Regions from separate parts of the Microbacterium sp. SLBN-111 genome, predicted to be linked through region 1. Evidence: predicted binding sites of a transcription regulator. Region 1 holds the regulator's gene; each other region holds the start of a gene.
The links. Region 1 encodes HrcA, which represses chaperone genes, less so after heat shock. Its sites were predicted from a motif close to TTNGCACTCGNNNNNNNCGAGTGCNAA; they were not measured.
Positions count from the first base shown of each region.

Region 2: a site for HrcA is predicted at 6,651-6,677, ahead of groL (chaperonin GroEL). Genes of this name have one in related genera too.
Region 3: a site for HrcA is predicted at 8,669-8,695, ahead of RKD05_RS11080 (Hsp20/alpha crystallin family protein). Genes of this name have one in related genera too.

Region 1 is NZ_JBMGQH010000001.1:3,213,932-3,224,506, reverse strand. It holds gene RKD05_RS15010 (16S rRNA (uracil(1498)-N(3))-methyltransferase) at 1-103, opposite strand, end outside; gene dnaJ (molecular chaperone DnaJ) at 106-1,227, opposite strand; gene hrcA (heat-inducible transcriptional repressor HrcA) at 1,281-2,315, opposite strand; gene hemW (radical SAM family heme chaperone HemW) at 2,397-3,614, opposite strand; gene RKD05_RS14990 (DUF1990 family protein) at 3,614-4,258, opposite strand; gene lepA (translation elongation factor 4) at 4,303-6,147, opposite strand; gene RKD05_RS14980 (alpha/beta fold hydrolase) at 6,249-6,971, shown strand; gene rpsT (30S ribosomal protein S20) at 7,091-7,351, shown strand; gene holA (DNA polymerase III subunit delta) at 7,982-9,019, opposite strand; gene RKD05_RS14965 (ComEC/Rec2 family competence protein) at 9,135-10,575, opposite strand, start outside.
Region 2 is NZ_JBMGQH010000001.1:2,630,793-2,641,367, reverse strand. It holds gene RKD05_RS12195 (helicase-associated domain-containing protein) at 1-611, shown strand, start outside; gene RKD05_RS12190 (DNA repair helicase XPB) at 660-2,309, shown strand; gene RKD05_RS12185 (response regulator transcription factor) at 2,380-3,072, shown strand; gene RKD05_RS12180 (sensor histidine kinase) at 3,161-4,873, shown strand; gene groL (chaperonin GroEL) at 4,993-6,612, opposite strand; gene RKD05_RS12170 (cold-shock protein) at 6,789-6,992, opposite strand; gene RKD05_RS12165 (LytR C-terminal domain-containing protein) at 7,125-7,709, opposite strand; gene RKD05_RS12160 (DUF3263 domain-containing protein) at 7,745-7,999, opposite strand; gene RKD05_RS12155 (DUF2332 family protein) at 8,009-9,001, opposite strand; gene msrB (peptide-methionine (R)-S-oxide reductase MsrB) at 9,084-9,503, shown strand; gene RKD05_RS12145 (nitroreductase family protein) at 9,500-10,069, shown strand; gene RKD05_RS12140 (DMT family transporter) at 10,083-10,575, opposite strand, start outside.
Region 3 is NZ_JBMGQH010000001.1:2,385,750-2,396,324, forward strand. It holds gene RKD05_RS11025 (hypothetical protein) at 110-268, shown strand; gene RKD05_RS11030 (epimerase) at 283-1,302, opposite strand; gene RKD05_RS11035 (hypothetical protein) at 1,323-1,742, opposite strand; partial or broken gene RKD05_RS11040 (aldo/keto reductase) at 1,875-2,868, shown strand; partial or broken gene RKD05_RS11045 (SRPBCC family protein) at 2,937-3,391, opposite strand; gene RKD05_RS11050 (NAD(P)/FAD-dependent oxidoreductase) at 3,506-4,711, opposite strand; gene RKD05_RS11055 (sugar ABC transporter ATPase) at 4,971-5,318, shown strand; gene RKD05_RS11060 (alpha/beta fold hydrolase) at 5,371-6,180, shown strand; gene RKD05_RS11065 (TetR/AcrR family transcriptional regulator) at 6,161-6,736, shown strand; gene RKD05_RS11070 (CDGSH iron-sulfur domain-containing protein) at 6,758-6,958, opposite strand; gene RKD05_RS11075 (iron-containing redox enzyme family protein) at 6,955-8,001, opposite strand; gene RKD05_RS11080 (Hsp20/alpha crystallin family protein) at 8,119-8,583, opposite strand; gene RKD05_RS11085 (UbiA family prenyltransferase) at 8,786-9,613, shown strand; gene RKD05_RS11090 (FAD-dependent oxidoreductase) at 9,671-10,575, opposite strand, start outside.

The DNA of each region.
Region 1 (10,575 bases):
CGCGCCGCACGGCGGCGGCGTGGTGGGCCTCGGGACCGGTCAGCACGACGACGTCGCCGACACCGGCGGTCGACGCGTCGTCGGTGACGAAGTGCAGCGCCACGATCAGTGCCGGAAGCGGTCGCGGAACTTCGAGAACATGCCCTGCTGGTGCTCCGCGAGGCGCGGCGCGGGCGCCTTCGTGCGCTTGGCGAAGTCCTCGATGAGCGCGCGCTCCTTGTGGTCCAGGCGCGTCGGGGTGACGACGTGCACGCCGACCTTCAGGTCGCCGCGCTGGCTGCCGCGCAGCGGCGTGATGCCGCGGCCCTTGATCGTCAGCACGTCGCCGGACTGGACGCCGGGGCGCACCTCGAGGTCGACGCTGCCGTCGAGCGACTCGATGGTGGTGGTGGTGCCGAGGATGGCGTCCGGCATCGAGACCTCCAGGGTCGCGAGCAGGTCGTCGCCCTCGCGGCTGAAGGCGTCGTGCGACTCGACCGTGATCTCGAGGTACAGGTCGCCGTTGGGGCCTCCCGCGGGACCGACCTCGCCCGAACCGGGGAGCTGCAGGCGCAGGCCGGTCTCGACGCCGGCGGGGATGTCGACCGAGACCGTGCGGCGCGCGCGCACGCGGCCCTGGCCCTGGCAGGTTCCGCACGGGTACGGGATCGTCGTGCCGTGGCCGTGGCAGACGCTGCAGGGCTGGCTCGTCACGACGTTGCCGAGGAGGCTCCGGACCGTGCGCTGCACGTGACCCGAGCCGTGGCAGATGTCGCACGTGACCTCGCTGGTGCCCGGCTGCGTGCAGGCGCCCTGGCACGTCTCGCACAGGACGGCCGTGTCGACCTCGAGGTCGCGGTGCACGCCGAACACGACGTCCGCGAGCTGCAGATTCACGCGGACGAGGGCGTCCTGGCCGCGCTCCCGCCGCGAACGCGGACGCGGGCCGCGGCCCCCGCCGCCCTGTGCGCCGCCGAAGAACGTCTCGAAGATGTCGCTGAAGCCGCCGAACCCGGCCGCTCCCCCGCCGCCGAACGGGTTCTGGTCGCCGCCCATGTCGTAGCGGCGGCGCTGCTCGGCGTCGCTCAGCACGTCGTACGCGTGCGTCACGAGTTTGAAGCGCTCGGACGCGTCCTCGCCCGGGTTGACGTCGGGGTGGAGCTCGCGCGCGAGACGCCGGTACGCGCGCTTGATCTCGTCGGGGCTGGCATCGCGTGCGACGCCGAGGACCTCGTAGTGGTCAGCCACAATCGCCTTCCTGCCCGCTCATGCGGGGTCGATCCGTTTCGGTGCGGGTGCCGTCAACGAGCGGTGTCGTCGTCTTCGAGCATCCGGGTCAGATAGTGCGCGACGGCGCGGACCGCCGCGAGATTCGAGGAGTAGTCCATGCGGGTGGGGCCGAGCAGGCCCACGCGCGCACCGCCGGCGGTGCCGTCGTAGCGGCTGGCGAGGACGGATGCCTCGACCAGGCCGAACGGCTCGTTCTCGCGGCCGATGCTGGCCGAGAGTCCCTGCTCGTCGGCGACCATCTCGCTCATGAGCCGCAGCAGGGTGACCTGCTCCTCGATGGCCTCGAGGAGCGGGTAGATGCTGCCACGGAAGTCGGACTCGCGCTTCGCGAGCGTCGCCGCGCCGGCCATGACCAGACGGTCCTGGCGGAACTCGTCGAGCTCCTCGCCCACGACGCGGAGCACCGCGTCGGCGATCGCGTCGAGTGCGTTGCCGGGACGCGGGCCGTCGGCCGTGGCGACCGCCTGCGCGCAGTCGGCGACGCTGCGGCCCACGAGCAGCGCCCCCACGCGCGCACGCAGCTGCACGATGTCGCTCTCGGTCGGCTCGAACGGGACGAGCGCGATGCGCTGCGAGACGCGGCCGGTGTCGGTGACGAGGATCACGAGCACGCGCGGGCCGCCGAGGGCCACGAGCTCGACGTGCGACAGGTTGGCGCGCGCGAACGACGGGTACTGCACGATCGCGACCTGACCGGTCAGCTGGGTCAGCGCCCGCACCGTCCGCGCGAGGAGATCATCGAGGTCGCCGGCCTCGTCGAGGAAGGAGGTGATGGCGCTGCGCTGGGCCGTCGACAGCGGCCGCAGCTCGGCGAGATGATCGACGAACACGCGGTAGCCCTTGTCGGTGGGCACGCGGCCCGACGACGTGTGCGGCGCGACGATGAGGTCTTCGTCCTCGAGCTGCGCCATGTCGTTGCGGATCGTCGCGGCGGACACCCCGAAGGCATGTCGCTCGACGATGGCTTTGCTGCCGACGGGTTCGCGCGTGTCGACGTAGTCCTGGACGATCGCGCGGAGCACCTGCAAGCCGCGTTCGGACACCATGGCCGGCTCCCTCCTTCTGGCACTCCGGTCACCTGAGTGCCAATTCTAGAGCACCCGCCCGCTCCGGAGCCGGAAGCGCGCTCAGGCGGTGAGTGCCCGCACGACGGCGTCGGCGAGCAGCCGTCCGCGGCGCGTGAGCACGATGCGCCCGCGCACGGCATCCGCTCCTTCGATCAGGCCGTCGGCGATGAGGGATGCCACGGCCTTCCGGCCTTCGCCGAGGAGCTCGGAAACCGGGAGTCCGTCGCGGATGCGGCTGCGCAGCAGCACAGACTCGAGGCGCCGCCCGGTCTCGTCGGGACGCTCGCGCGCCGCCGCCGGCGACTCCCCCGCGGCGAGGCGCTGTGCGTACGCCGCCGGGTGCTTGACGTTCCACCAGCGGAGCCCCGCGACGTGGCTGTGCGCGCCCGGGCCGAAACCCCACCAGTCGGTGCCGCGCCAGTACGCGAGGTTGTGGCGCGAGCGGTGGGCCGTGTCGGTGGCCCAGTTCGACACCTCGTACCAGTCGTAGCCCGCGCCGCCGAGGAGGTCGTCGGCCAGCTCGTACATGTCGGCCTGCAGGTCGTCGTCCGGCATCGCCAGGGCGCCCGAGCGGATCTGGCGCGCGAGCTTCGTGCCGTCCTCGACGATCAGCGCGTACGCGGAGACGTGGTCGGGGCGGAGCGCCGTCGCGGTCTCGAGCGACGCGCGCCAGTCGTCGAGCGATTCGCCCGGCGCGCCGTAGATGAGGTCGAGCGAGACGTCGAGTCCGGCACGGCGTGCGGCGGCCACCGCGGTCGCGACGTTCCGCGGGTCGTGCGTGCGGTCGAGCACCGCGAGCACGTGCGGCTGCGCGGACTGCATCCCGATCGACAGGCGCGTCACGCCGGCCGCCGCGAGCGTCTCGGCGACGCGATCGTCAACGGTGTCGGGATTGGCCTCGACGGTGACCTCGGCGCCGTCGGCGATCCCGAATTCCTCGCGCACCGCGCCCAGCATCCGCGCCAGGTCGCCGGGAGGGAGGAGCGTGGGCGTCCCTCCACCGAAGAACACCGTGGATGCCACCCGCCGACCGCCCGCGGCATCCATCACTCCACCCGCCAGGCGCACCTCCGCCGCGAGCGTGTCGGCGAAGTCCTCCTGGCGCGCGCCGCGGAGTTCGCTCGACGTGTACGTGTTGAAGTCGCAGTAGCCGCAGCGGACGCGGCAGAACGGGACGTGCAGGTACACGCCGAAGTCGGCGGCGGGATCGAGCGGCAGGTCGTCGGGCAGTCGCCCGTCGACGGGGGCCGGGTCGCCGAGCGGGAGCGGTCCGCCCATCAGGACGTGTACAGGGGCGAGATCGCCCGCAGGTACCGCTGGAACAGCGCGCGACGGCGACGGCGCACGAGGCCGAGGAACACGCGGTACGACGGCGCCGTGGGGCGGTCGAAGGCGCGGACCACGAACCACACCTCGTCGTTGTCGCGCCACTCGACGGCGAACAGTTCCTCGCCGCTCACGATCGAGTGCCCCACGGTGCCGAGGATGTAGCCGACGCGGCGCGGCTCCTCGAACACCGAGATGACGCGCAGGTGGCCGTCGGCACGGTGGCCGTCGACCTTGCCGTGCACGCGCACGCTCGTGCCCGGGCTGACGAACGGCGTGCCGTCGGCGGCGAACCGCTGCTCGGACTCGAGGCGGCTCGGCGCGATCGGGGCGCCTTCGGCGTCGAAGCCGACGCCGGTGTACCCGCTGTCGGTCGCCGGGCGCACGTCGGTGATGCTCAGTTCCTCGGACCGGAGCGGGGCCCACGAGAGCAGCAGCTCGCTGGCCGCCGCGAAGCGCTCCTCGCCGCTGCCGATCCGCCATGCGTCTTCCGCGGGCACGGAGTACTCCGGCGGATACTGCATGAGGTCGTGCGCCTGCGTGGCGCCGACCGCTGCGTAGTCGACCGTGTCGTCGGTGAAGTTCTGCCGGCGCATGGTGTCCAGTCTCCTCTCCCCGGATGGGAAGTCGGTGGGCGTCGTTACTTCTTGCCCTCGACGTCGCCGGACAGGGCAGCGATGAACGCCTCCTGCGGGACCTCGACCCGGCCCACCATCTTCATGCGCTTCTTGCCCTCTTTCTGCTTCTCGAGCAGCTTGCGCTTACGGGTGATGTCACCGCCGTAGCACTTGGCGAGGACGTCCTTGCGGATCGCGCGGATGTTCTCGCGGGCGATGATGCGCGCACCGATCGCTGCCTGGATCGGAACCTCGAACTGCTGGCGCGGGATGAGCTTGCGCAGGCGCTCGGTCATCATCGTGCCGTAGCTGTAGGCCTTCTCGCGGTGGACGATCGAGCTGAAGGCATCCACTTTCTCGCCCTGCAGCAGGATGTCGACCTTGACGAGGTCGGCGGTCTGCTGACCGGCGGGCTCGTAGTCGAGGCTCGCGTAGCCCTGCGTGCGACTCTTGAGGTGGTCGAAGAAGTCGAAGACGATCTCGCCGAGCGGCATGTTGTAGCGGAGCTCGACGCGGTCTTCGCTGAGGTAGTCCATGCCGAGGAGCGTGCCGCGGCGGGACTGGCAGAGCTCCATGACCGTGCCGACGTAGTCCTTCGGAAGCAGGATGCCGACCTTCACGATGGGCTCGGACACCTCGGCGACGCGTCCATCGGGGTACTCGCTCGGGTTGGTGACCGAGACGACCTCGCCGGTGTCGGTGGTGACCTCGTACGTGACCGACGGGGCGGTGGTGATGAGGTCGAGGCCGAACTCGCGCGAGAGGCGCTCGGTGATGATCTCGAGGTGCAGGAGGCCCAGGAAGCCGCAGCGGAAACCGAAGCCGAGGGCGACCGAGGTCTCGGGCTCGTACTGCAGCGACGCGTCCGACAGCTTGAGCTTGTCGAGGGCCTCGCGCAGTTCGGCGTAGTCGCTGCCGTCGATCGGGTAGATGCCCGAGAAGACCATGGGCTTCGGGTCGGTGTACCCGGCGAGGGCTTCGGTCGCGGGCTTCCGGTGGTTGGTGATCGTGTCGCCGACCTTGGACTGCCGCACGTCCTTCACGCCGGTGATGAGGTAGCCGACCTCGCCGACGCCGAGACCCTGGGTCGGCACCGGCTCGGGGCTCGACACGCCGATCTCGAGCAGCTCGTGCGTTGCGGTGGTCGACATCATCTGGATGCGCTCGCGCGGCGAGAGTGCGCCGTCGACCATCCGGACGTACGTCACGACACCCCGGTACGCGTCGTACACGGAGTCGAAGATCATGGCGCGGGCGGGGGCGTCGGCCTTGCCGACCGGCGCGGGGATCTTCTCGACGATGAGGTCGAGCAGGTCTTCCACGCCCATGCCGGTCTTGCCGCTCACGCGCAGCACGTCTTCCGGCTGACCGCCGATGAGGCCGGCGAGCTCGGCGGCGTACTTGTCGGGGTCGGCCGCGGGAAGGTCGATCTTGTTCAGCACCGGGATGATCGTTAGATCGTTCTCGAGCGCGAGGTAGAGGTTGGCGAGCGTCTGCGCCTCGATGCCCTGCGCGGCGTCGACGAGGAGGATCGCGCCCTCGCACGCGGCGAGCGAACGGCTGACCTCGTACGTGAAGTCGACGTGGCCGGGCGTGTCGATCATGTTGAGCGCGAACGTCTGGCCGTCGACGGCCCACGGCATGCGGACGGCCTGCGACTTGATCGTGATGCCGCGCTCGCGCTCGATGTCCATGCGGTCGAGGTACTGCGCACGCATGTCGCGGTCGGCGACGACGCCGGTGATCTGCAGCATGCGGTCGGCCAACGTCGACTTGCCGTGGTCGATGTGGGCGATGATGCAGAAGTTGCGGATCTGCGCCGGCGGCGTTGCGGACGGCTCGAGGGGCTTCAGGGCGCGCGGTGACATGTTCCGTCGATTCTACGGGCGACGGCCGACATCGCCGTCCCGGTGCCGTTCCCCGGGGCATCCGGGGCCGATGCAAAGGCGGCGTTCGTAGGGTGGATGCCATGACGGTCCAGGTCGTGCTCGTGCACGGCATCCGCACGTCCGCCACGATGTGGCGTGCGCAGGTGGAGCATCTGCGGGAGCGCGGGAACCCGGTCACGGCCGTGGATCTGCCGGGGCACGGAACGCGCCGCGGCCAGACGTTCACACTCGACGAAGCGTTCGCGACGATCGACCGGGCGGTTCAGGATGCCGCGACCCGCGGTCCGGTCCTCCTCGTGGGGCATTCGATGGGCGGACTGCTGTCGATTGAGTACGTCGGCCGCGAGGACCCGCCACCGGTCGCGGCCTTCATCGCGGCATCCTGTACCTCGATCCCCCGCGGAGCGGGACTCTCGGCCTACCGGTTCCTCGCGCGGCGGTTCGACGGGCTGCCGAACCGGGGCCTCGGGCTCACGAACTACGTGCTCGACCGGACGCTGCCGCCCGAGACGCGCGCGGATTTCGGTGCGGGCGGGTACGCGTTCGACGCGCAGGACACCGCGCTCGCGTCGTTGTCGGTGCTCGACCTGCTCGCCGCACTGCGGCGGATCGACGTGCCCCTGTGGTTCATCAACGGGCAGTGGGACCAGCTGCGCGTCAACGAAAAGCTGTTCCTGTCGATCGCCCGGCATGCCGAGCTGATCGTGGTGCCCCGCACGACGCACCTGGTCACGGCGATGCGGCCCCGGGTGTTCAACGCGCTGCTGGACGTGGCGCTCACCACGGTGGAAGCCTCGACCTGATAGACTCGGCCCTTGGCTTGCGTGTGGGGTTTTTCCCGACCTCCACGACCGCCGGTGCAGCGTCCCTCTACCGCTCGCCCGGCACTTCCAACACTCACTCAAACGAAAGACCGTCGAACGTGGCGAACATCAAGTCGCAGATCAAGCGCAACAAGACCAACGAGAAGGCGCGCGAGCGCAACAAGGCCGTCAAGAGCGAGCTCAAGACGCACGTGCGCCGCACGCGCGAGGCCGTCCTCGCCGGTGACAAGGAAGCCGCCGAGAAGGCGCTCGTCCAGGCCGGCAAGAAGCTCGACAAGGCCGTGAGCAAGGGCGTCATCCACGCCAACCAGGCCGCGAACCGCAAGTCGGCCATCGCGAAGCAGGTCGCCGCTCTCTGAGCCGCATCCTTTCGACAGCCCGTCCCGCACCGCGGGGCGGGCTTCGTCGTTTCCGGACGGGCTACGGCTCGGGGTTCGGGGCAGATTCTTGGCATGGGGGCGTGATTCTCGCGCCCCAAATCGAGGGATGCGCCCCAAACCTTCGAGGCCGGGCACCGGCCCGTCGACTGTGGGATGCGGCGTGCCGTTCGGGTTGCGCCCTGACTCCTTGCGTGATGTGCGGAGGGTATGGGGTGAGCGGAGGATCGCGGCGGCGGTTTGGGCCCTCCGTTGCTCCCCCGTCCTCCGCTCCTCACGCCCGGGCGGCGTGATGTGCGGAGGGGGTGGGACGGAGGGAGGACCGGTGCGGCTGTTCGCGTCCTCCGCTGCTCCCTTGTCCTCCGGTCCTCACGTCCGCGCGGCCGCGTGACGTGCGAAGGGGGTGGGACGGAGGGAGGACCGGTGCGGCGGTTTGGGTCCTCCGTTGCTCCCTGGTCCTCCGGTCCTCACGCCCGGGCCGGCGCGGGCGGTGACGGGCGGAGGTGATGGGACGGAGGGAGGACCGGTGCGGCGGTTTGGGTCCTCCGTTGCTCCCCCGTCCTCCGCTGCTCACGCCCGGGCCGCGGCGCGCGGCCGGTGGAGCGCTGGAGGTCAGCGGCCGTAGGGCTGGCGGGTCGCGATGATCGTGATCATGCGTTCGAGGGCGAAGACGGCGTCGCGCGAGGCTCCCTTCACCTCGGCATCCGCTCGGGCGGTCGCGTGGATCGCCATGCCGAGCGTTGCGGCGCTCCAGCCGACGAGGTCGCGGCGTGCCCGGTCGACCTGCCAGTCCTTCATTCCCAGGCGCTGCGCCAGCGCGCCCGATGACTCGCGGTTTCCCGCGACGCGCGCCATCGTCCGCAGCTTCATCGCGACGGCCGCGACCAGCGGAACGGGATCGGCTCCGGATGCCAGAGCATGGCGCAGGGCGAGGAGGGCCTGCCCGTAGTGCCCGGCGATGGCCGTGTCGGCGACGGTGAACGCGGAGGTCTCGACACGACCGCCGTAGTACCGCTCCACGGTGCGCTCGTCGATATCGCCGGGGACATCGGCGATGAGCTGTTGGCATGCGGCCGCGAGTTCGGTGAGATCGTCGGCGAACGCCGAGACGAGTGAACGCAGGGCGACCGGGGCGATCTTCTTCTGCGCGGCCTTGAACTCGCCGACCGCGAAGTCGAAGCGGTCGGAGTCGCGCTTGATCGCTGGGCACGCGATCTCGATGCCGCTCCCCTGGCCGGCGCGAATGGCATCCAGGAGCTTCTTTCCACGCACGCTCGCGCCGGTGTGCCGGAGGACGACCGTGGCGCCGTCCTGCGGGTGTTCGAGATACGCGAGTGCCTCGGTGAGGAAGGTGTCGGAGCACTTCTCGACGCCACCCACGCGGACGAGCCGTGGCTCGCCGAACAGCGACGGTGAGGTCACCGCGAGCAGGGTGCCGGCCGTGTAGTCGTCGGCGCGGACGTCGGTGACCTCGAGGCTCGGATCCTCGCTCTTGAGGTAGTCGCGGACACCCGCGATCGCGCGTTCGGCGCAGACCTCCTCGGGACCGGAGACCAGCACGATCGGAGCGGGCTGCGGGGTCCGCCAGCCGATCTGCGGGATCGCCGACTTCGCCTTCGCGGGGGCGGAGCGTCGGGGTGCCGGGGTCACTCCCCCAGCCTACCGACCGGGTCGGACACGGATGCCGGGACGGGCACGGGCGAGTCCGTCGCTGGAGGCAGCGGTACGCGCCGGGCCGCGACGGAGACGCCCTCGACCGCCCGCGTCACGGGGGCTTCTGCCGCCACAGCGTCAGCCTCCCGTCGTCCTCGTGCCAGACCGCGAGGATGCCGCCCTGGTCGGTGCGGGCGGCCACCGTTCCGTTCTGCTGCAGGATGTCGAGCAGCCGCGCGGTCGGGTGGCCGTAGCTGTTGTCCGCCCCGACGCCGATGAGTCCCACCTGCGCGTGAAGTCGGCGATAGAGGTCGGGGTCTTGGTCGGCGCTGCCGTGGTGCGCGACCTTGACGACCTCGACCGGCGAGATGTCGACCCGGCGGAGCAGCGCGGCTTGCGCCTCCTCGCCCAGGTCGCCGAGCATCACGGTGTGCGGGAATCCCGGACCCGTGACGTCGATCGCGACGCTCGCGTCATTGCCCGGTTCCATCCCGGGAAGGGGGCCGAGCGCCTGCCAGCGGGTGTCGCCGACGGCTTCGGTCATCCCCATCGTCGCGAGGACGAGCCGTGCGCCGCCTCGCGCGAACCGATCGAGCAGCCGCTGGTCCGCAGCCTCTCCCGTGGGCCCGTGGATCACGACGCTCGCGCGACCGAGAATCGCTGCGGATCCGCCCACGTGGTCCTTGTCGAAGTGGGTCAGGACGACGAGATCGAGGTGGTCGATGCCGAGCGTCTGCAGGCATGCCGCGAGCGGCTCGGGGTCGGGCCCCGTGTCGACGAGGGCCACCTCAGATCCGGACCGCCACAGCGTGGCATCCCCCTGTCCGACGTCGCACATCGCGACCTGCCACCCGGTCGGGACGGTCAGTGGTCCGGCGACCGTCCGGATCGCGCTCGTGCCGCCGACCGCTCCGACGAGCACGGCCACCACGAGGGTTGCGAGGGCCGTCAGGCGCGGCACGCGCTGCGGCCGGGCGATGGCGACGGCGATCGCGCCCCCGATGACCGCGAGCAGGGCCGCGCCGAACGGCCCATCCGGCCAGGGCAGGTTCTGCGCGGCGGAGGAGGCTGTTGTGTGGGCGACCCCGGCGATCCACGCGGCGGGGATCCAGGCCAGCGCAGACAGCCCGTCGCGCACCCACGGGATCGGCGCGATGCACGCGAGGACCCCCGCGATCGTCGCTGGTGCTGCCGCGGGATCGGCGAGGAGGTTCGCTGCGATCCCGAGGAGCGGGACGTGTGGATCGATGAGGACGATGAGCGGTCCGCACACCAGCTGCGCCGCGGTCGGCACCGCGAGCGCGAGCGCGAGGCGGGACGGCATCCATCTCGCGAGCCCGTCGGCGAGGGGCTTCGCCAGCACCAGGAGGGCCGCGGTGGCCGCGGTGGACAGCGCGAACCCGAGCGACCGGCACAACCAGGGGTCGCCGATCAGCAGGACCGTCACCGCGGCGGCCAGGACGGCGACGCCCACCAGGGGGCGGCCGAGACCGAGCGCGAGGATGCCGATCGCGCTCATCGCCGCGGCCCGGACCACGCTGGGCTCGGGCGTC
Region 2 (10,575 bases), 580 kb from region 1:
TGACAGGGATCTCGCTCACCGGTCTCCCGCAGCCGCTCGCGTACGTCATCGAGCGCACCTCGGCCGAACACGGTCGCGTCCGGGTCACCGCCGACACGGCATCCGGTCTCACCACCGTCCGCACCGACGACGAGACGCTGCTGCGCTCGATGGAGGTCGACACGTCGCTCCGCTCCGTGGCTCTGACCCGGTCGGGCGACGAACTCATCACGCACGTCGCCGCCGACGTCGTCTTCTGGGCGCTTACGGACGCCCGATACCCCGCGGTCGCGGTGGACGAGGACGGCCGCCCCCGCGCGGTGGACCGCGCCAGGCTCGCCGCCGCGGAGACGCACGACACGCCGGCCGACGTCTACGCGCCGCTGATCGCCCGGCTGCGCGCCGGGGGCGAGGACTCGGATGCCGCGTGGCTCGAGCGCGAGCTCGACCAGGCGGTGCGCGCCCGCGCCGTGGTCGACGTCACGGTACGCCTTCCGGACGGTTCCGCCCGCGTGTTCCGACTGGAGGCGACCGGTCTCGGCGGCGGGCGCCTGCGCGGCAGGGACCGCGCCGCGGACGTGGAGCGCACCCTCCCGCTATCGCACATCGACTCGGTCAGCCCCGTCTCCTGAGCGACCGGCGACGACGCCGCCCCCGGCGCACCGGTAGAATCGAACGCTATGGCTGACGGCCCCCTCATCGTCCAGAGCGACCGCACGGTGCTCCTCGAAGTCGCGCATCCCGACGCGGAGACCGCGCGGCACGAGCTCGCGGTGTTCGCCGAGCTCGAGCGCGCGCCCGAGCACATCCACACCTACCGCATCACGCGCCTCGGTCTGTGGAACGCCCGCGCAGCCGGGCACGACGCGGACGCGATGCTCCAGACGCTGGACCGCTGGTCGCGCTTTCCGGTCCCCGCCTCGGTGAGCACCGACATCCGCGAGACCGTCGGGCGCTACGGCCGACTCGTCATCGAACGCGACGAGGAGGGCGCGCTCGTCCTGCGCTCGACCGATCCCGCCGTCCTCGGCGAGGTCTCGCGCAACAAGCGCATCTCGCCGCTGCTCATCGGCCACCCCACCCCGGACAGCTACACCGTCGACGCATGGGCCCGCGGGCACATCAAGCAGGAGCTGCTCAAGATCGGCTGGCCCGCGGAAGACCTCGCGGGCTACACGCCCGGGACCCCGCACCCGATCGATCTCGCGGAGGACGGCTGGAAGCTGCGCCCCTACCAGCGCCAGGCGGTCGAGTCCTTCTCCGAGGGCGGCTCCGGTGTCGTCGTCCTTCCCTGTGGTGCGGGCAAGACGCTGGTCGGCGCCGGGGCGATGGCCGAGACCCGCACGACGACGCTCATCCTCGTCACCAACACCGTCAGCGCCCGCCAGTGGCGCGACGAGCTGCTGCGCCGCACGAGCCTGACCCCCGAGGAGATCGGCGAGTACTCCGGTCAGTCCAAGGAGATCAAGCCGGTCACGATCGCGACGTACCAGATCCTCACCGCCAAGCGCGGTGGGCAGTACGCCCACCTCGCCCTCCTCGACGCGCTCGACTGGGGCCTGGTGCTGTACGACGAGGTGCACCTGCTGCCCGCGCCGGTGTTCAAGCTCACCGCCGACCTGCAGGCGCGTCGCCGCCTCGGTCTCACGGCGACCCTGGTGAGAGAGGACGGCCGCGAGGGCGATGTCTTCAGCCTCATCGGCCCCAAGCGCTTCGACGCGCCGTGGAAGGAGATCGAGGCCCAGGGCTACATCTCCCCCGCCGCGTGCTACGAGGTCCGCATCGACCTCCCGGCCGACGAACGCCTCGAGTACGCGGCCGCAGCCGACGAGGAGCGCTACCGTCTGGCGGCCACCGCGCCCGCGAAGATCGACGTCGTGAAGCGCCTGGTCGATCGGCATCCGGGCGAACGCGTGCTCGTGATCGGGCAGTACCTCGACCAGATCGACGAGCTCTCGGAAGCCCTGAACGCGCCGAAGATCACGGGCGCCACACCCGTCGCGGAGCGGGAGGAGCTGTTCCAGGCGTTCCGCGAGGGCTCGATCTCGCTGCTGGTCGTCTCCAAGGTCGCGAACTTCTCGGTCGACCTCCCGGAGGCCTCCGTCGCGGTCCAGGTGTCGGGGTCGTTCGGGTCGCGGCAGGAGGAGGCGCAGCGTCTCGGGCGTCTGCTCCGGCCCAAGCAGTCGGGGCACACGGCGAGCTTCTACACGCTCATCGCGCGCGACACGGTCGACCAGGATTTCGCTCAGAACCGTCAGCGATTCCTCGCCGAACAGGGCTACGCCTACACGATCCTGGATGCCGAGGGGATCGGCGCCGCGGCCGCCTGAGCCCTACCAGGACGCGGCGTTTCTTGCGACATCCAGCACTTCCCTGAGTGAAGTCACGATAATGGGGCGCATGACAGCACCGCGCATCCTCGTCGTCGACGACGAACCCAACATCCGCGACCTGCTCATCACGAGCCTGCGTTTCGCCGGATTCCAGGTCCGGGCCGTCGCCAACGGCGCGCAGACCATCTCCGCGGTCCTCGAGGAGGAACCCGACCTCATCGTGCTCGACGTGATGCTCCCCGACATGAACGGGTTCAGCGTCACGAAGCGCCTCCGCGGGGCCGGGTACACCGCTCCGATCCTCTTCCTCACCGCGAAGGACGAGACCGAGGACAAGATCACGGGCCTGAACGCGGGCGGTGACGACTACGTCACGAAGCCGTTCAGCCTCGACGAGATCGTGGCGCGCATCCAGGCCATCCTCCGCCGCACGATGCAGGCGGACGAGGAGTCGGTGATCCGCACGGGCGAACTCACGATGGACCAGGACACGCACGACGTCAGCGTCGGCGACGTCTCGATCGACCTGAGCCCCACCGAGTTCAAGCTCCTCCGCTACCTGATGCTGAACCCGAACCGGGTGCTCTCCAAGGCGCAGATCCTGGACCACGTGTGGGAGTACGACTTCAACGGCGACGCGGGCATCGTCGAGAGCTACATCTCGTATCTGCGCCGCAAGATCGACCCGCACTCCTCCGAGCCCCTCATCCAGACCAAGCGCGGCTTCGGCTACATGCTGAAGTCCGGCAAGAGCGCCTGAGCGGAGCGCGATCCTGGAGAAATCCGACGATGCCCTGACGCACTGGTGGCGCCGGCTGAGCCTTCGCACGAAGGTCACCGGCGTCACGGTGACCCTGCTGGCGGTGGGGCTCATCGCCGCGGGCATCGGCACCCTGGTGTTCCTGCGCACCACGCTCATCAACAACCTCGACGAACAGCTGGGACAGCAGGCCGCCGGCAACATCGCCAACAGCATCTTCGTCACCGACCAGGTCGACGGCGAGCCGCGGTTCACGCAGGTCGAGAACGCCCCGCAGATCGGCTCGATGGTCGCCGTGTACGCCCCCGACGGCGCCCGCAAGGCGTTCTACAACGGCACCGCGATGAAGACCGTGCCCGAACTCCCGGACACGTTCACGGTCGAGCAGACGTACAGCCAGGTCGACCGTCGCATCGAGCTCGAGGACCCCGTTTCGGGTCAGCACTTCCTCGCGCGCGTGGGACAGCTCGTTCTCCCCGGCTACAACGGCGTGTACACGCAGATGGTGATCCAGCCGCTCGCGCCGACCGACCGGATCGTCGCGGCGTACGTGGGCATCTACGGGTTCGTGGCCCTGTTGATCCTCATCGCCAGCGCCCTGCTCACGCGCGCGCTCGTGACGCTGACGTTCCGCAGTCTCGGGCAGGTGGAGACGACCGCCATGGACATCGCGGCGGGCGACTTCAGCCAGCGACTGACCGACATCGTCCCCGACACCGAGGTGGGTCGCCTCAAGACCGCGATCAACGCGATGCTCGCCCGCATCGACGGCGCCCTCAATCAGCGGGATGCCACGGTGCGACAGATGCGACGGTTCATCGGGGATGCCAGCCACGAGCTGCGCACCCCCCTCGTCACGATGCGCGGGTATGCCGAGCTGTACCGGATGGGAGCGATCCGCTCCGACGAGGACGTCGCACAGGCGATGGAGCGCATCGAGAAGGAAGCGATCCGCATGGGCGCGCTGGTCGAAGACCTCCTGGCGCTCGCCCGCCTCGACGAACGGCGCGACGTCGCGATCACCACGCTCGATCTGCGGCCGATCGCGAAGGACGCCGCCCTCGATCTGCGCGTGACGTCCCCGCAGCGCGAGGTCACGGTGGACGACACGACGAGCCGTGCCGCGATCGTCCTGCCCGTGATGACGCTGGACGCCGAACAGCCCGCGGACGGGGCGGCCGCGGCATCCACTCGTCGACGGACGGCACCCACCACGTCGGCGATGGCGATCGCCGGAGCGACGCTCTCGCGCCTGCGCCGTCGACGCGACGCCGGCGACGCGACCGCGGGCACCGAGGCGGATCCGCACGAGAGGGAGGCCTCGTCGGGACCGCAGCGGCTGCCGAGCCTTGCGCCTATCGTGCTCGGCGACGAGAACCGCGTGCGTCAGGTCGTCGCGAACCTCCTAGGCAACGCCCGCCGCTTCACTCCCGACGACTCCCCCATCGGCCTGCGCGTGGGCGTGGATGCCGCCACCGACATGGGATGGATCGAGGTCATCGACCACGGCGAGGGCGTCCCAGAGCAGATCCGCGAGCAGATCTTCCAGCGGTTCTGGCGCGCGGATACCTCGCGGACGCGTGAGACGGGCGGGTCGGGACTCGGCCTGTCGATCGTGGCATCCATCGTCGACCTCCTGCACGGGACGGTGGAGGTGAGGGACACGCCCGGGGGTGGCGCCACGTTCCGCGTCTCGCTGCCGCTCGCGGAGCGTCGGGATGCCATCGAGCATGCGCTCATCACGACGCAGCCGCTGGAGCGCCTCCCGGAGGCCCTGAGCCCCGAGGCCACGGACCAGTAAAACCCCCGTGACTTCGGGCGCATGCGCGTGCGCGAACATCAGCCCGAAGCCAGCGGGCTCGGACACGAAAGAACGCCCCCTCCCGAGGGAGAGGGCGTTCTTTCGTGCCTAGGCGGGGATCAGAAGTCCATGCCACCGGTCGGGTCGGCGGGCGCAGCCGCGGCCTTCTCGGGCTTGTCGGCGACGACGGCCTCGGTCGTGAGGAAGAGACCGGCGATCGACGCGGCGTTCTGCAGCGCGGAGCGCGTCACCTTGGCGGGGTCGATGATGCCCTGTGCGAACAGGTCACCGTACTCGCCGGTCGCCGCGTTGAGGCCGTGGCCCACGGGGAGCTCGGAGACCTTGTTGGCGACGACGCCCGGCTCGAGACCGGCGTTGAGCGCGATCTGCTTGAGCGGAGCCTCGATGGCGACGCGGACAATGTTCGCACCGGTGGCCTCGTCACCCGAGAGCTGGAGGTTCGCGAGCGCGGTCTTGCCGGCCTGGATGAGCGCGACGCCACCACCGGCGACGACACCCTCTTCCACAGCGGCCTTGGCGTTGCGGACGGCGTCCTCGATGCGGTGCTTGCGCTCCTTCAGCTCGACCTCGGTGGCCGCACCCGCCTTGATGACGGCGACGCCGCCGGCGAGCTTGGCGAGGCGCTCCTGGAGCTTCTCGCGGTCGTAGTCGCTGTCGGTGTTCTCGATCTCGCGACGGATCTGGGTCACGCGACCCTCGATCTGGGCGGAGTCACCGGCACCCTCGACGATGGTCGTCTCGTCCTTGGTGATGATGACCTTGCGCGCACGGCCGAGCAGGTCGACGGTGGCGTTCTCGAGCTTGAGGCCCACCTCTTCGGTGATGACCTGGCCGCCGGTGAGGATCGCGATGTCCTGCAGCTGCGCCTTGCGACGGTCGCCGAAGCCGGGAGCCTTGACGGCGACCGACTTGAAGATGCCGCGGATCTTGTTGAGCACGAGCGTCGCGAGAGCCTCGCCCTCGACGTCCTCGGCGATGATGAGGAGCTCCTTGCCCTCCTGGATCACCTTGTCGACGATGGGCAGAAGGTCCTTGATGTTCGAGATCTTCTGGTTCGCGATCAGGATGTAGGGGTCTTCGAAGACCGCTTCCTGGCGCTCGGGGTCGGTGACGAAGTAGGGGTTGATGTAACCCTTGTCGAAGCGCATGCCCTCGGTGAGCTCGAGCTCGGTGCCAAAGGTGTTGGACTCCTCGACGGTGACCACACCCTCCTTGCCGACCTTGTCGATGGCCTCGGCGATGAGCTCGCCGATCGCGGGGTCGGCGGCGGAGATCGACGCGGTCGCGGCGATCTGCTCCTTCGACTCGACCTCCTTGGCCGAGGCGAGCAGCTCGTCGGTGACGGCCTTGACGGCCTTCTCGATGCCCTTCTTGAGCGAGATGGGGTCGGCACCGGCCGCGACGTTGCGCAGGCCCTCGCGCACGAGCGCCTGAGCGAGGACGGTCGCGGTGGTCGTTCCGTCACCGGCGACGTCGTCGGTCTTCTTGGCGACCTCCTTGACCAGCTCGGCGCCGATCTTCTCGTACGGGTCGTCGAGCTCGATCTCCTTGGCGATCGAGACGCCGTCGTTCGTGATCGTGGGGGCGCCCCACTTCTTCTCGAGCACGACGTTGCGACCGCGGGGGCCCAGGGTCACCTTGACGGCGTCGGCCAGGGTGTTGAGGCCGCGCTCGAGACCGCGACGGGCCTCTTCGTCGAAAGCGATGATCTTTGCCATAAGTGTGTCGTCCCTCCCGGACGGGTGACTTCCAGATTTTGGCACTCGACGAAAGCGAGTGCTAACTCATTCTGGCACTCGCCCCTGGGGAGTGCAAGCCACGCGAACGGCCCGGAGCACGACGACGCCGCGGCCCCCGAGAGCGGGGACCGCGGCGTGTGCGAAGCGGAAGGAGGTCAGGCGATCAGGCGGACCGACTCGGCCTGAGGACCCTTCTGGCCGGACCCGACCGTGAACTCGACGGCCTGGCCCTCCTCGAGGACCCGGAAACCGGACATCTCGATGTTCGAGTAGTGGACGAAGACGTCCTGGCCGTCGGTCACGGTGATGAAGCCGTACCCCTTCTCGGCGTTGAACCATTTGACGGTGCCCTGGGCCATGCGAACTCTCCTGTTGCTGAACGACGAGGTCATCGTAAGCACGCGGACCCGCGCCGTTCCGGCCCGGGCGGGCATTGTTGACACGGCGGCAGCCAACTTTTTACGCCGCGGAAACACGCGGCGGAACGGGGGTCAGGGAGTGGGCTGACCGCCTGCGCGATCGAGTCCGATCACCACGACCAGACGCTTCTCGGCGCTCTCGTCCCCGGACGTGTTCGGGTCGTCCGTGGGCTGCAGGAAATCGCTCTGCGCGATCTCCGCCCCGCCGATCGCGTCGGCCAGCCCGCGCGCGGCCTGTTCGTCCTCGGGACCGCGGTAGTACACCGTCGTCGTCGCGAAGTCGGTCGTGTCGGAGTCCCCCGTCTGCACCGCGTCGCCCGACCATCCGAGCGCGACGATCTGGTCGCGGAGGTTGCCGGCCAACCCGGCATCCGCCGTGCCGTTCAGCACGAGCACCGAATACGACGTGTCGATGGCGGCCGGGGTGGTCTCGGTGGGGGTCGGGGTCGGCTCGGCCTCACCGCCGAGCGAGATGCGACCGGACGCCACCAGAACGCCGAAGACGCCGACGATGATCAGGACGACCGTCGCCAGCAGAGCCCAGAAGAAGACGGCCCAGCCACGGGAACGAGGACGCTGCGCCCGGTGGGCGCCGACGCGACCCCCCTCATCCGGAAGGTCGTCGAAGCGATCCCGAGGGAAAGTCGATCTGGGCATTGGACGATGTTATCGGTCGGATTCTGTGGCGACCCTCAGTGGGCGGCAGCGCGTCCCAGCCGCGCGCGGTGCTGCTGCGCCGCGTCGTCGCGGCGACGGCGCAGGCGTCGCACCAGCATGGGGTCGGCGGCGAGCGCCTCGGGGTCGTCGAGGAGGCGCCCCAGCAGTTGGTAGTAGCGGGCCGGTGCGAGGTCGAACTCCGCGCGGATCGCCTCTTCCTTCGCACCTCCGTGCCGACGCCACTCGCCCTCGAAGGCGAGGAATGCACGGTCACGGTCGGAGAGGGCCACACCGCCACGCTACTGCGGGCGAGCCGCGGATCCCGGATGCCACGCCACCCAAGCTCCGAGCGGGTCGACGCCGGCGAGGACGTCTCCGTCCAGCGCGAGCGCGAACCCTCCGGGACGCAGCTCGGGCGTCTCGTTCCAGGCATCGTGGAGGCCTGCGGCATCCAGAGTCACCCATCGCCCCGCGGTGCGGGCGGCGTCGATCACCGCACCGCGATGGCGGCGCGGAACGTGGGCGAGGACACCCGGGGTCGTGACGACCAGGGTCGCATCGCGCGGGGCGAGCGCCGCGAGCGCCGGCAGCGCAGCGGCCCCGTCACCGGCGACGAGGAGCGGCGGGTCGGCGGCGGCGATGTCGAGGGCGGCCGTGATGCGCTCGAGGCGGCCCTCCTCTCCCGGCCAGACCAGCCCGGTGAGCCACGCGCGGTCGGCCGGGTCGCGGGCGTCGAGCGGCTGCAGGTCGATGCCCGCGCGCCACACGACCCGAGGGAGGCGCAGCGGCGGGCCGCCGTCGACGTCCGACTCCAGGACCACCGCACTCGGCCCGTCCGTCGGGTCGAGGCTCGTCACGACCCCGTCCGACGAACGGAAACGGTACGAGTAGCGGTCGGGGTACAGGCACAGCCCCGCGCTCGCGCCGATCTCGATCAGCGCGATGGGTCCGTCGATGAGCGACAACGCGGGCAGCAGCGCCGCGCACCGCAGCGGTTCGTTCGTCTGCACGGAGCGCCGCCCGGACTCCGCGACGACCGCGTCCGCGTGGGCGAGGACCCACGCGGCCCACCGGTCGCCCGTCACCAGCGGAGCGCCGAGCAGGCGCATGACGGCGAAGACGAGCGGAGGCTGCCGATGCGTGTCGGGAATCCGCGCGAGGACCGCCGCGAGCTCCGGGTCGATGGCGATCCGCTGCGCCCACGCCTCGTACACGAGAGAACGTCCGGGCGCCTCGTCGCGCGCGAAGCGCCCGTAGCGGTCGATGACGGCGGTCACGGCATCCTGGTCCACCCGGCGATTATGCCGCGGCAGGCTTCACGCGGCCCGTGCCGGGAGAGACACGAGAGAATGGAGGGGACGAAGGAGACCATCCATGACCTACGCCGTCGAAAAGTCCGACGACCAGTGGCGGGCAGAGCTCACGCCCGACCAGTATGCGGTCCTGCGCCAGGCCGGCACCGAGCGGGCCTGGACCGGCGAGCTGCTCGACGAGAGCCGCGCCGGCCTCTACACGTGCGCCGCGTGCGGTGCCGAGCTGTTCCAGAGCGGTACGAAGTTCGATTCGCATTGCGGGTGGCCGAGCTTCTACGAGTCGGTGCGGCCGGAAGCGGTCGAGCTGCTCGAGGACAACAGCCACGGCATGCAGCGCACCGAGGTCCGCTGCGCGAACTGCGGCTCGCACCTCGGTCACGTCTTCCCCGACGGATTCGGCACGCCCACCGGCGACCGCTACTGCATGAACTCGCTGTCGCTGAGCTTCACCCCCGCCGACTCCTCGCCCGACGAGGCATGAGCGCGCTCGAGGCGATGCGCGACCGCCGGTCGTGGTCGAAGGTCACCGACCTCGCCCCGACCGGTCCCGAGCTGGAGGCGTTCGTCGCCGCGGCCGGTCGCGTCGCAGATCACAAGTCGCTGCGGCCGTGGCGACTCATCGAGATCCGCGGCACCGATCGTGACGTCCTCGCCCGCGCGCTGAACAAGGCGGATGGTAAGAAGGGCCTGTCGTCGAAGCCGCGTCGCGCGCCGCTCATCATCGCGGTGGTCGCGGATCTCCGGTCGAAGAAGATCCCCGCGTGGGAGCAGGAGGCCGTCGCTTCGGGCGTCGCCCACATGCTCAGCCTCGCGCTCGACGAGGCCGGGTTCGGCGTGTTCTGGCGTACCGACGACAACACCCGCAGCCGGGTCCTCGCCAAGGCGCACGGCCTGGCCAAGGGCGAAGTGCTGCTGGGGTGGCTGTACGTGGGCGGAAAGCCGGTGCGCTCGCGTCCCGTCCGACGGAAGACCGTGGATGCCGCGAAGCACATCTCGCGCCTCCCGGGTGGGAAGAAGCGCCGAAAGGTCGACGAGACCCGCCTCTGATCCGCGGAGGCGATCAGCCTGCGCGTCGCCTCCACGGCACGGCCGCGACGACGACGCCGCTGATGGCCACCGCGGCCGCGATCACGGCCACGGCCACCGGCGGTGCCGCGGGCGCGGGCCAGATGGCATCCAGGATCACGGAGGTCGTGAGCAAGCCCACGACCGACCCGAGGCCCAGCACGAGCACGCCGGTGCGCTGCACGATCACCGACGACAAGAAGATGTAGACGACGCCGATCGCGCCGCCGAGGTACAGCCACGGGTCGGCGGGCAGCGCTCGCGGGGCGCCCACCACGGCGATGTGCACGAGCGCCGCGACGATGAGGACGGCCGTGCCGCCGGCGAAGTTCACGACCGTCGCCGCGAGCGGGCTCTGCACCCGTAGTCGGAGGCGACCGTTCGTGCCCTGCTGCCACGCGACGCCCGCGCCGGCGATCACCGGTACGACGAGCATCCAGACCGGGATGCCGCCCACCCGGTCGCCCGCGAGCGACACCGCCACACCG
Region 3 (10,575 bases), 830 kb from region 1:
TAGACCGGACAACCCACACGCGGAGGGTGCTTGACACGCGCGTGCCTCGCCGCCGAGGTCCGTGTCAAGGGCGTGGGTCGGCGCAATCCGACAGAGGACAGTGGGGAGCATGCCAGCACTCGCCATTCTCCTCATCGTCATCGGACTCGTCTTCCTGTTCCTCGGCATCTTCGTCGAGGCCGTGAAGTTCCTCCTGTGGATCGGGATCATCATCCTGATCATCGGCGTCATCGCCGCGCTGCTGCGCTTCGTGCGCCGCAACACCTGACCGATCGGCTCTTCTCAGGCCGAGAAGAGATCGCGGGCCCGGGGCCGGCGCACGGATGCCACGGCATCCAGCGCCGGCCCCAGCTCGTCGTGCGCGAAGGCGAATCCCGCCCGCGTCAGCACCGCGGGCACGGCCCACCGGCTCTTCAGCACCAGCTCCGGTTCGTTGCGGAGGATCGCCATGGCGGGGTCGAGCATCCACCGGAACGCCGGGAGGCCCACCGGCATCCCCGCGACGCGGCGCACCTCGCGCATGAGGGTGCGGTTGTCGCTCACGCCGGGAGCTGCGAGGTTGACGGGCCCGGCGATGTCGTCCCGGTCGCGCAGGAAGCGGACGGATGCCACGACGTCGTCGACGTGGATCCAGCTGAACCGCTGCCGTCCGCGCGTGCGGTGCCACGACGACCACACGGGTCCGGTCGGTCGCGTCCCGATACCTCGGTAGCGGCGATGCGGGAACCACCAGCTGTCGATCTGCGGGCCGCCGAGGCCCAGCTTCCCCAGGGCGAGGAGCATGCGCGTGGCGGGGCCGTCGCCCAGCACGATCGCCATGCGGAGGGCGACGCGGCGCGTCGCGGGGAGGTCGCCGTCGAAGAACGCTCGCTCCCAGCTCGTGGCGACGTCGACCGAGAACCCGTCGCCGATCACGCCGTCGAACTCGTCGTTGCCGCACTCGGTCTCGTGGCGGTAGATGGTCGCGGTCGAGGCGTTCATCCAGACGCGGGGCGGGCGCGCGGCATCCTGGACCGCCCGGTGGAGAGCGCGCGTCGTGTCCACCCGGGAGCGCAGGATCTCGTCGCGGTTCGCGTCGGTGTAGCGGCAGGACACGATCTTGCCCGCGAGGTTCACGAGGACGTCGGCGCCGTCGACGAGCCGCGCGATTCCGGCCGGGTCGCCCCACGTCGCGGTGCCGGTGCGGCCGATCGTGGCGACGTCGTAGCCGTCCTCGCCGAACGCCGCAGTGAGGGCGCGGCCGACGAAGCCGCTCGCGCCGGCGATCACGACGCGCGGCGGGGCATCCGGGGAGGCTGTCATCCGGCCAGCCTAGGGGCGGGTCAGGCGTCGTCGGGGTCGGGGAGGCTCTGCGCGATCCTGCTCGACTCCGCCGAGTCGCGCCCGACGCCGGGCTGGAACCGCGCGATGGGGGAGTCGGCATCCGCATGCTCTTCCCCGTCGGTCGCGGGAACGGATGCTTCGTCGGACTCGTCCGGGTCGTGGCGGGAGGTCGAGCCGCGAGCGTCGTCGGTGCCGTGCTCCCCGTCGCCGTCGGCGGCGCGGGTCCCCACGCCCGGGATGTCGTTCTGGCTCGAGACGTTCTGCACGCGGGCCTCGTCGGCGTCGTCGATCTCGGCGGCCGACACGGCGCCCGTGTCGGCTCCCGCACCGCCGGCGGGGACGTCGGCGGCGAGGCCCTCGGCATCCGACACGGTCTTCTCGTGATCGGCGCCGGGCAGGTTCTCGGGAGAAGTGGTCACGGTGGTCCTTCCGATGGGGTGGGAGCCCACGCTAGGCCGCCGGGCGCAGCGCGATGACGGGGTTGACGGGGCCGTCGACCCCGATGTCGGAGGGGCTGGATAGGCTCGGGGAGACCCCCGAAAGGAACCGCAATGCAGCAGCGTCCCCTCTCCCGCACTGGCCGCGAGATCTCGGCCATCGGCCTCGGCACCTGGCAGCTCGGGCCCGACTGGGGCGGGGTGAGCGAAGACGCGGCGATGCAGGTCCTCGGCGCCTCGGCCGACGCCGGCGTCACGCTCTTCGACACCGCCGACGTGTACGGCGACGGGCGCTCGGAAGAGCTCATCGGCGCATTCCTGCAGAAGACGGATGCCGGGGGCATCACGGTGGCGACCAAGATGGGGCGCCGGGCAGAGCAGGTGCCCGAGAACTACACGATGGAGAACTTCCGCGCGTGGACCGACCGGTCGCGCCGCCTCCTCGCGCAGGACACGCTCGACCTGGTGCAGCTGCACTGCCCGCCGTCGGCCGTGATCGACGACGATGCCACGTACGACGCGCTGGACCAGCTGGTGTCCGAGGGCGTCCTCGCGGCGTACGGGGTGTCGGTCGAGACGATGGACCAGGCCCTCTCGGCGCTCCGTCGTCCGAACCTCACCAACCTGCAGATCATCTTCAACCCGTTCCGTCTGAAGCCCCTCGACGAGGTGCTCCCGCTCGCCGCCGAGAAGGGCGTCGCGGTGTTCGCTCGCGTTCCCCTCGCGAGCGGTCTGCTCTCGGGCAAATACACCGCCGACACGACGTTCGACAAGGACGACCACCGCACGTACAACCGCAACGGCGAGGCGTTCGACAAGGGCGAGACGTTCTCGGGCGTCCCGTTCGCCGAGGGGGTCGCCGCGGCTGACGAACTCAAGGCGGCGCTGCCGGAGGGCGTGACGCTCCCCGCGGCGACGCTCGCGTGGATCGCGTCGCGCGAGGGTGTGACCTCCGTCATCCCGGGGGGCGCGCTCGGCCGAGCAGGCCGAGGCCAACGCCGCCGCGGCCGACCTGCTCGAGGGCGGGTTCGACGTGGACGCGTTCGACGCGCTCGTGCGCGACGTCTACGACCGCCGACTGCGCGCCGAGATCCACCCGCAGTGGTGAGCCTCTCCTGACATGACGGATGCCGGATCCCCGAGGGGGTCCGGCATCCGTGTTCGTGCGAGAAGACGTCAGCTGACGTCGCCGCGCCAGGCGCCGGACTCGGCGCCGCGCGACTCGATGTACTCCTTGAAGTTCTTCAGGTCCTTCTTGACCGAGTGGTCGTCGGCGCCGAACACGGCACCGGCCTTCTCGAGCAGCCCCGTGGGCTCCCAGTCGATCTGCACGGTCACGCGCGTCTCGTTGTCGGAGAGGCGGTGGAACGTGACGACGCCGGCGTGATTCTCCTCGCCGCCGACACTGTTCCACGCGACGCGCTCGTCGGGGTGCTGCTCGGTGATCTCGGCGTCGAACTCACGCTCTCCGCGCCCGCGATCTTGACCTTCCAGTGCGTGAGCGTGTCGGTCTTCTGAGTGATGGACTCGACGAAGCTCATGAAGTGGGGGAACTCCTCGAACTGCGTCCACTGGTTGTAGGCGACGCGGACGGGAACGTCGACGTCGATGGTTTCGATGACCTGGGCCATGATGTCCTCTCTCGGTGATCCGGGGGTCTCGGCGATCCGGGGATGCCAGTCTTCGCGCGATCCCATTCGCCGGCCCCGGGGTTGAGGGATCGGCGGATGTGGCCTATAGGCCCCTCAGGCGCGGCCGCGCAGGATCAGGTTCCAGTACACCCGCGGCAGGATCCGGCGGTCGGCGACCCACGTCGAGCGACGCTCGCGCGAGAGGGAGCGCCAGAACGGGATCGTCGGCTGCGGCTTTCCCCAGCGGTCGAACTCCGCGAACACCACCGTGCCGCGGGAGACGGTGAACGGCACGACGCTGTACCCGTCGTATCGCGCGGTCGGCGTTCCGCCGCGGAGCACAGCCCGCAGGTTCTTCGCGAGCACCTTCGCCTGCGGCCGGATCGCGCCGCCGGAGGGCCGCGTCGCGACGCGCGCGGCGTCGCCGAGCGACCACACGTCGGGGAAGCGGCGATGCCGGAGCGTCTCCGGATCCACGTCCACGAAACCGTGCGCGTCGTCGGGGTCGGCCAGTCCGCTCCCCGCGATCCACTCCGGCGCCCGCTGCGGCGGGACCGCGTGCAGCACGTCGTACGCGAGTGTCTCCTCGACGTCGCCGTGACCGATCGTGAGCGTGCGGGTCGTGGCATCCACGCTCCGCACCTCGCGGGAATACCGCACCTCGACGCCGTACGCCTCGAGCACGCGGCGGAGTTCGCGATCGACGTCCGGGATGCCGAACGGCACCGGGTCGGGCAGGACCAGGATGACGCGGATGTCGTCGAGCACCCCGAGCGCGCGCCACCAGTCGCACGCGAGGTACAGGGGCTTCTGCGCGGCGGCTCCGCACGAGGCCGGTTCGGGAGGCTGGGTGAACACGACCGTACCGCTGCGGAGGTCCCGCAGCGTGGGCGAGGCCTTCGCCGCGAGGGCGAGGTCGTAATTGGACACGCCCTCGGGTGCGGCCATGGCCTCGGGGAGCCCGGGGATCGCGTCCCACGCCAGCCGCAGGCCCGCCGCGACGATGAGCTGGTCGTAGTCGAGGTGGCCGCCGGAGACCAGGTGCACGCGGTGAGCGTCGGCGTCGACCGTGAAGACCGCGTCGCGCAGCCAGCGGACGCCGGGTGGGATGACGTCGGCCTGCGGGCGCGACGCTTGCGAGGCGCGCGCGGTGCCGCCGGCGATGTGGGACTGCAGCGGGGCGTACACGTGCGTCTCGCGCGGTTCGATCACCGTGATGTCGCCGAGGCGGGCGCGGTGGAGGCGCCCGGCGATCGAGAGGCCGGCGTTGCCGCCCCCGATCACCACGATCCGCGGGGGCGCAGTGGGGGAGTCGGGCATGCGGCATCCTTCCGTTCCGGTCAGCACACCCCGGATGCGCGCGGGGAGGCGACGGGGTTGACAGGGGGATCGGCCGAGCGGGTCGACGAAGGTCGTGACCTTCGCTCCCGTTCCGACCGCGGCGCGGAGCGGGCGCCGTTCGCGCCGGTCGCGAACGCTGTCAAGGGGGCAGGAGTCGCGACAGGCGGACGGTGGGATGGAGGAGTCGTCGACCCGGCGGCACGTGCGGTCACCGCACGGACGACCGAAAGGATCCCCCATGAGCGACGTCTCGTCCGACCCGAGCATCCCCGCCGCCCCTGACGGCGTGACGGGTGTGCAGCCGCTTCGCGACGGCGACACCTCGATCGAGCCCGATCCCGCGCTCGACCCCGCGCAGGCGGAATGGGATGCCACGACCGCCCTCGACGAGGGTGTCGATCCCGCCGACCTCGACCCGTCGACGGCGACGGGTGCCGACCCGGCCGAGATCCCCGCCGACGACGCCGACATCCCGCTCGAGGACGTGCACCCGGACTCCACCGGGACGGATTCGCAGGGCGAGGATCCGGGCGTGGTCGAGCTCGGCGAGGACGGACAGGGAGACCTCTCACCCGAGGACCTCTGAGGCTTCCGAGACGGCGCTTGCGCTCTTTGGCTAATAGGCGTAGCTTATGGCTATGGACATTAGCCAGATTCAGGTGGACGGCGGCCGGCTGGCCGTCGAGGTGCGGGGAGCGGGCCGTCTCGTGGTGTGCTCGCCCGCGATGGGCGACGAGCGCGACGCGTTCGGACCGTTCGCCGACCGACTCGTGGCCCGCGGATACCGCGTGGCGCTCGTCGATCTCCGCGGACACGGCGACAGCGACACGACCTTCGCCGAGTACGGCGACCAGGCGACGGCGGGTGACCTGGTCGCCGTGATCGAGGGGCTCGGCGGCGGACCCGCGGTCCTCGCCGGCGCCTCGATGAGCGCCGGTGCCGCGCTCATCGCGGCCGGCACGCGGCCCGACCTCGTGTCCGGCCTCGTGCTCCTCGGGCCGTTCGCGCGCAACGGCAACGCCGCGATGAGCGCGCTGCTGCGTCTCCTGCTCGCCCGGCCGTGGGGTCCCGCGGTGTGGCGCGGCTACTCCGCCTCGCTGTGGCCGGGACTCGGCGCGGGCGCGCGCGAACGGGCCGCGCACCTGTCGCGCCGGCTCGCGCGGCCCGGGCGCTGGAGCGCCTTCGCCCGCACGACCCGCGTCGACCACTCGGTGGTCGCGCCGTTCCTCCCGCGCGTGACCGCCCGCTCGCTGGTCGTGATGGGCGCGGCCGACCCGGACTGGAAGGACCCGGCCGCCGAAGCCGCATGGCTCGCCGGCGAAATCTCCGCCGAAGTACAGCTCGTCCCCGGCGTCGGTCACGCGCCGATGCTCGAGGCCCCCGACCTCGTGGCCGATCGCGTCGCGTCGTTCCTCGCGGAGGTGAGCGGTGCCGCGGGCCGGTCTTGACGCCGACGTCGTCGTTCGCCGCGCCACCGAGATCGTGGATGCCGACGGCGTGGCATCCCTTTCTCTGGCGCGCGTCGCGACGGCGCTCGGGGTGGCCGCGCCCAGTCTGTACAAGCACGTCGGCGGGCTCGGCGACCTGACGGACCGCGTCGCGCTCGCCGCGACCCGGGCCTTCGGCGAGGCGCTCGCGCGCTCCTCGCGCGGGGTGTCGTCGCGGGAAGCCCTCGGCTCGCTCGCGGCGGCCTACCGCGGGTTCGCCCGCGAGCGTCCGGGCATGTACGAACTGGCGCAGCGCGGGGGAGCCGGGCCCGAGTGGGAGGAGGCGGCGGCTGCCCTCGTCGACGAGATCACGCGCGCGCTCGCCGGATACGGGGCGGCCGCGGCCGACGTGCACCGCATCCGCTACGTGCGCTCGGCTCTGCACGGGTTCACCGATCTCGAGCGGGTGGGCGGCTTCCGTCAGCACGCGTCGGTCGACGAGACGTTCGCCCGGCTCGTGGACGCCCTGGATGCCGAGCTCTCCCGGCCCGTGGAGGACGCGCGCACCGCGGAGTGACGGCGCCGGAGCTGACGCGCATCAGTCCTCGGTGCGGAACCCCGCGGGTTTGTGGGTCCCGTCGCAGAACGGCTTGATCGTCGAGAGGCCGCACCGGCACAAGGCGACCGTGCGGCGGTGCTTCTCGATCGGGTTGCCGGCGGCGTCGCGCAGGTCGACGTCGCCTCGCACGAGGAGGGGGCCGTCGGGGTACGCCGTGATGCGCGGCGGGTCGGCGGTCATCTGACCTCCTCGGCGTCCGCGCGCAGCGACGATGCACCGCGCGACCAGGCGTCGAGCAGGTGCTCGCCGACGCGGCCGTCGACGCTGAGGCACGCGGCTGCGCCGAACAGGATGTCGGGGAGCAGGTCCGGCCGGTCCTCGGCGAGGCTGCCGGCGAGGTCGCGCGCGGCGATCTGCTCGTGGACGGCGTCGGCCTCGACGTGCTCGTCGAAGTAGCCGCAGACGTCGTCGCCGAAGCCGAGGCGGCGCAGGCCCTCGGCGTAGAGCCGGTTGGGGATCGACGAGGTCATCTCGAACGCGGCGAGGTGCCCGACGATCGCGCCGAGGAGGCGCCGGTTCAGGCCGAACATCGACATCGCATTGTGCGAGGCGAGCGTCACGGCCGGGACGTCGTCGACGTACGCTCCGTAAGCGTCCGAGAGGCCGGCGCCGCGCACGGCTCGGGCGAACAGTTCGGCGTGCATGCGCTCTTGGGTGCCGCCGCCGTACTCGTCGGACTGGATCTCGACCAGCGCGGCCTTGGGGCGGCCCGTCAGGCGCGGGATCGCCCACGAGTGCGGGTCGGCCTCGCGCAGCGTGTAGATCGTCCGGTGCACCAGGAACTCATGCGCCTGATCCAGCGTCGCCTTCTTCGCGAGGTAGCGCGAGAGACTCGGGCCGGTGTCGGCGGCGGTCAGCGCGAACAGCGCACGGGCCACGGCATCCGCGGTCGCCGCGGGGAGATCGGGCTCGGGCAGGCGCGCCCGCAGTGCGGCCTCGAACGCCCGCTCGATCACCCCGCGCGTGGCGATGAGCGAGGGGGCCCACTCGAGTTCCGGGTCGAACGCCGCGATCGACCCGTAGGCCGAGGCGTACAGCGCGAACAGAGCCAGCTGCAGGTCGTCGTCGGTCTCGACGTCGGGGGAGGATGCCACGGCCGCATCGGCGAGTACCGTGTGGTTCGTCGCCGCGCCCGCGCTGAGGTGGCGCAGGACGGCGGCGCTCACCGCGCCGCGCGGGGTGAAGGGGAGGGCGGGCACGTCATCGGCGTCGATGGCGGCCAGCGGATCATGGGGGGAGAGGATCGCGGACACCCGAGCACTCTGCGGGCGTCCTGCCGGATCGCCGAGCCCCTTGACAAGGGTGGAGGGGGTGACCGGACGGCCACCCCCTCCGGGCGATCACTGCTCGATCGGCTGCGGGGTGCTCTCGCGGGCGTTCTCGTGCGCGGCGATGACGTCGTTCCCGTCGTCGGTCGCGACCGCGATCCGACGCGGCTTGGCCTTCTCGCTCACCGGGATCGTGACCGAGAGCACGCCGTTGCGGTACGTGGCGCTGATGCGCTCGGTGTCGATGCCCTGGCCGAGGTTCAACTGGCGGATGAACGAGGCGGTCTCGCGCTCGCGCGTGATCCACTTGACGTCGTCGCCGGAGGCGAGCGTGCGCTCCGCGCGGATCGTCAGCAGCTGGCCGTCGACGTCGATGTCGACCGAGCCGGGGTCGACGCCCGGGAGGTCGGCCGACAGGACGTAGTGGTCACCGTCGCGGTACAGGTCCATCGGCATGCGTCGCGGTCCGCCGCGGCGGGTGTCGAGGAGCGTCGACGCGAGGCGGTCGAGGTCGCGGAAGGGGTCGTAAGTGGCCATGGTCGTTCTCCTTTTCGATCGGTCCGGACGTGGCATCCGGAGAGTTCTTCGAAGTTGAGTCGTTTGCGCTCAACTTGAGATCAGATTAGCACTCTGGGATAGAGAGTGCCAAGGAGTTTGGCGCTCGACCGGTCCGCGTCGTGCCGGGCCGTCTGCGGGAACCGAGTGCCCGGCGGGCCGCGGGGGACGGTAGCGTCGTGAGGTGACCGATCCTCCCGCGACGACACCGCTCGTGCGGGCGCTCTGGGGCGCAACCCACCCCGGACCGACGCTCGTCGTCACGACCCTGTCCCTCGCGCTCGGCGTCGCGGCCGGTCTCGAACCGTGGCGGCTGGTGCTGCTCGTCGTCGCGGTCTTCGCCGGGCAGGTGTCGGTCGGACTCTCGAACGACGCGATCGACGCGGCGCGCGATCTGGCGGTCGGCCGGACGGACAAACCGATCGCGACCGGCGCTCTCACCCCCGGGCGTGCGCTCGCGGTGGCGGTGGCATCCGTGGCCGTCGCGTTCGTCCTCTCCCTGCCGCTCGGGCCGGGACTCGTCGCCGCCCACACGATCGCCCTGGGCTCGGCCTGGGCCTACAACGCGGGCCTCAAGTCCACGCCGGTCTCGATCGTCCCGTTCCTACTGAGTTTCGGTGTCTTCCCGTCGTTCGCGACGCTGGCCGCACCGCAGCCTGCGCTCGCCGCTCCCTGGGCCTCGCTCGCCGGCATGGCGTTGGGGGCGGCGGTGCACCTGACCAACGTGGTGCGCGACCTCGACGACGACCGCGAGACCGGAGTGCGCGGTCTGCCGCACCGCCTCGGGGCGCGGGCGAGCGTGATCGTCGCGGCCGCGGGGATCGTCCTCGGCGCCGTCGCCGTGCTCGTCGGGTCCGGCGGTGGCATCGTCGGGGCGGTGTTCTTCGCCGCCGTGGTCGCGGTCGCGGCAGCCACGATCGTACTGGCCGTGCGGCGTCGCCCCGGCCGCGCCGTGTTCCAACTCACGATGCTCGCCGCCTTGCTCCTCGCCGCTCAGCTCGTCCTCAGGTGACGGGCGGCCGCAGCCTCACCGGGCGCGGCCGTGACGCGGGTCGGCGTGGCCTGTGCGTCACGACCCCCGCGCCGCCGCGTCGAACCCCATCGCATACGCCCGCGTGAACACCGCGCCGCCCGGGCCGCGAAGGAGCGCCCGCAGGCTGGCGGACCGGATGCCGTGCCCCACCGTCGATACACCCCGGCCGAGCATCGTGTTCAGGAACGCCAGGCGCGCGGCGTGCCGCGCGGAGGCGAGCCGCCGCCGTTCCCAGGCGGCCACCTCGTCCGGCTCGTGCCCGCGAACCCACTCGGACAGCAGCGGTGACAGTGTCAGGGCATCCAGCAGCCCGAGGTTCATGCCCTGCCCGCCGATCGGGCTCACCTCGTGCGCCGCGTCGCCCACGACCAGCACGCGTCCTCGCCTCAGCGCGGGCGCCACCGCCCGTCGCACCCGAAAAGTCGAGGCATCCGAGGTATCGACGTCCAGCCGCAGGCGCTCCGCCAGTGCGGTGCGGAGGAACTCGGCGGCATCCGGAACGTCCGACGTCCCGGCCCACGCGACGAGCCGCCGCCTCCCGTCCGGCAGTGGAAAGGACTCGACGACACCCCCGCGCTCGAGGTGCACGAGCGCGGTCGCATCGCCGGGCACCGCGACATCGACCATCGCGTATCGATCCGGGTAGTGCCGCGTGCGCACGGCCCCCGGACGGTACACGAGCGCGCGCCCCGCCCAGCCCGACGCGACGACGACGACCTTCGCACGGCGTTCGGTCTCACCGCCCGGTCCGATCGCCCGGACCCGCACCGAGGAGCCGTCCTCGCGGAACCCGGTCACCCGGACACCGCGCTCCACGGGCGGCGCGAGACGGGTCAGCACGTCCACGGTGTCGGCCTGCGGCAGCGCCGCGACGTACGGATGCCGCGCCCGCAACCGGTCGAACCGGATCGCGGCGAGCATCTTCCCGTCCGCCCGCGCCT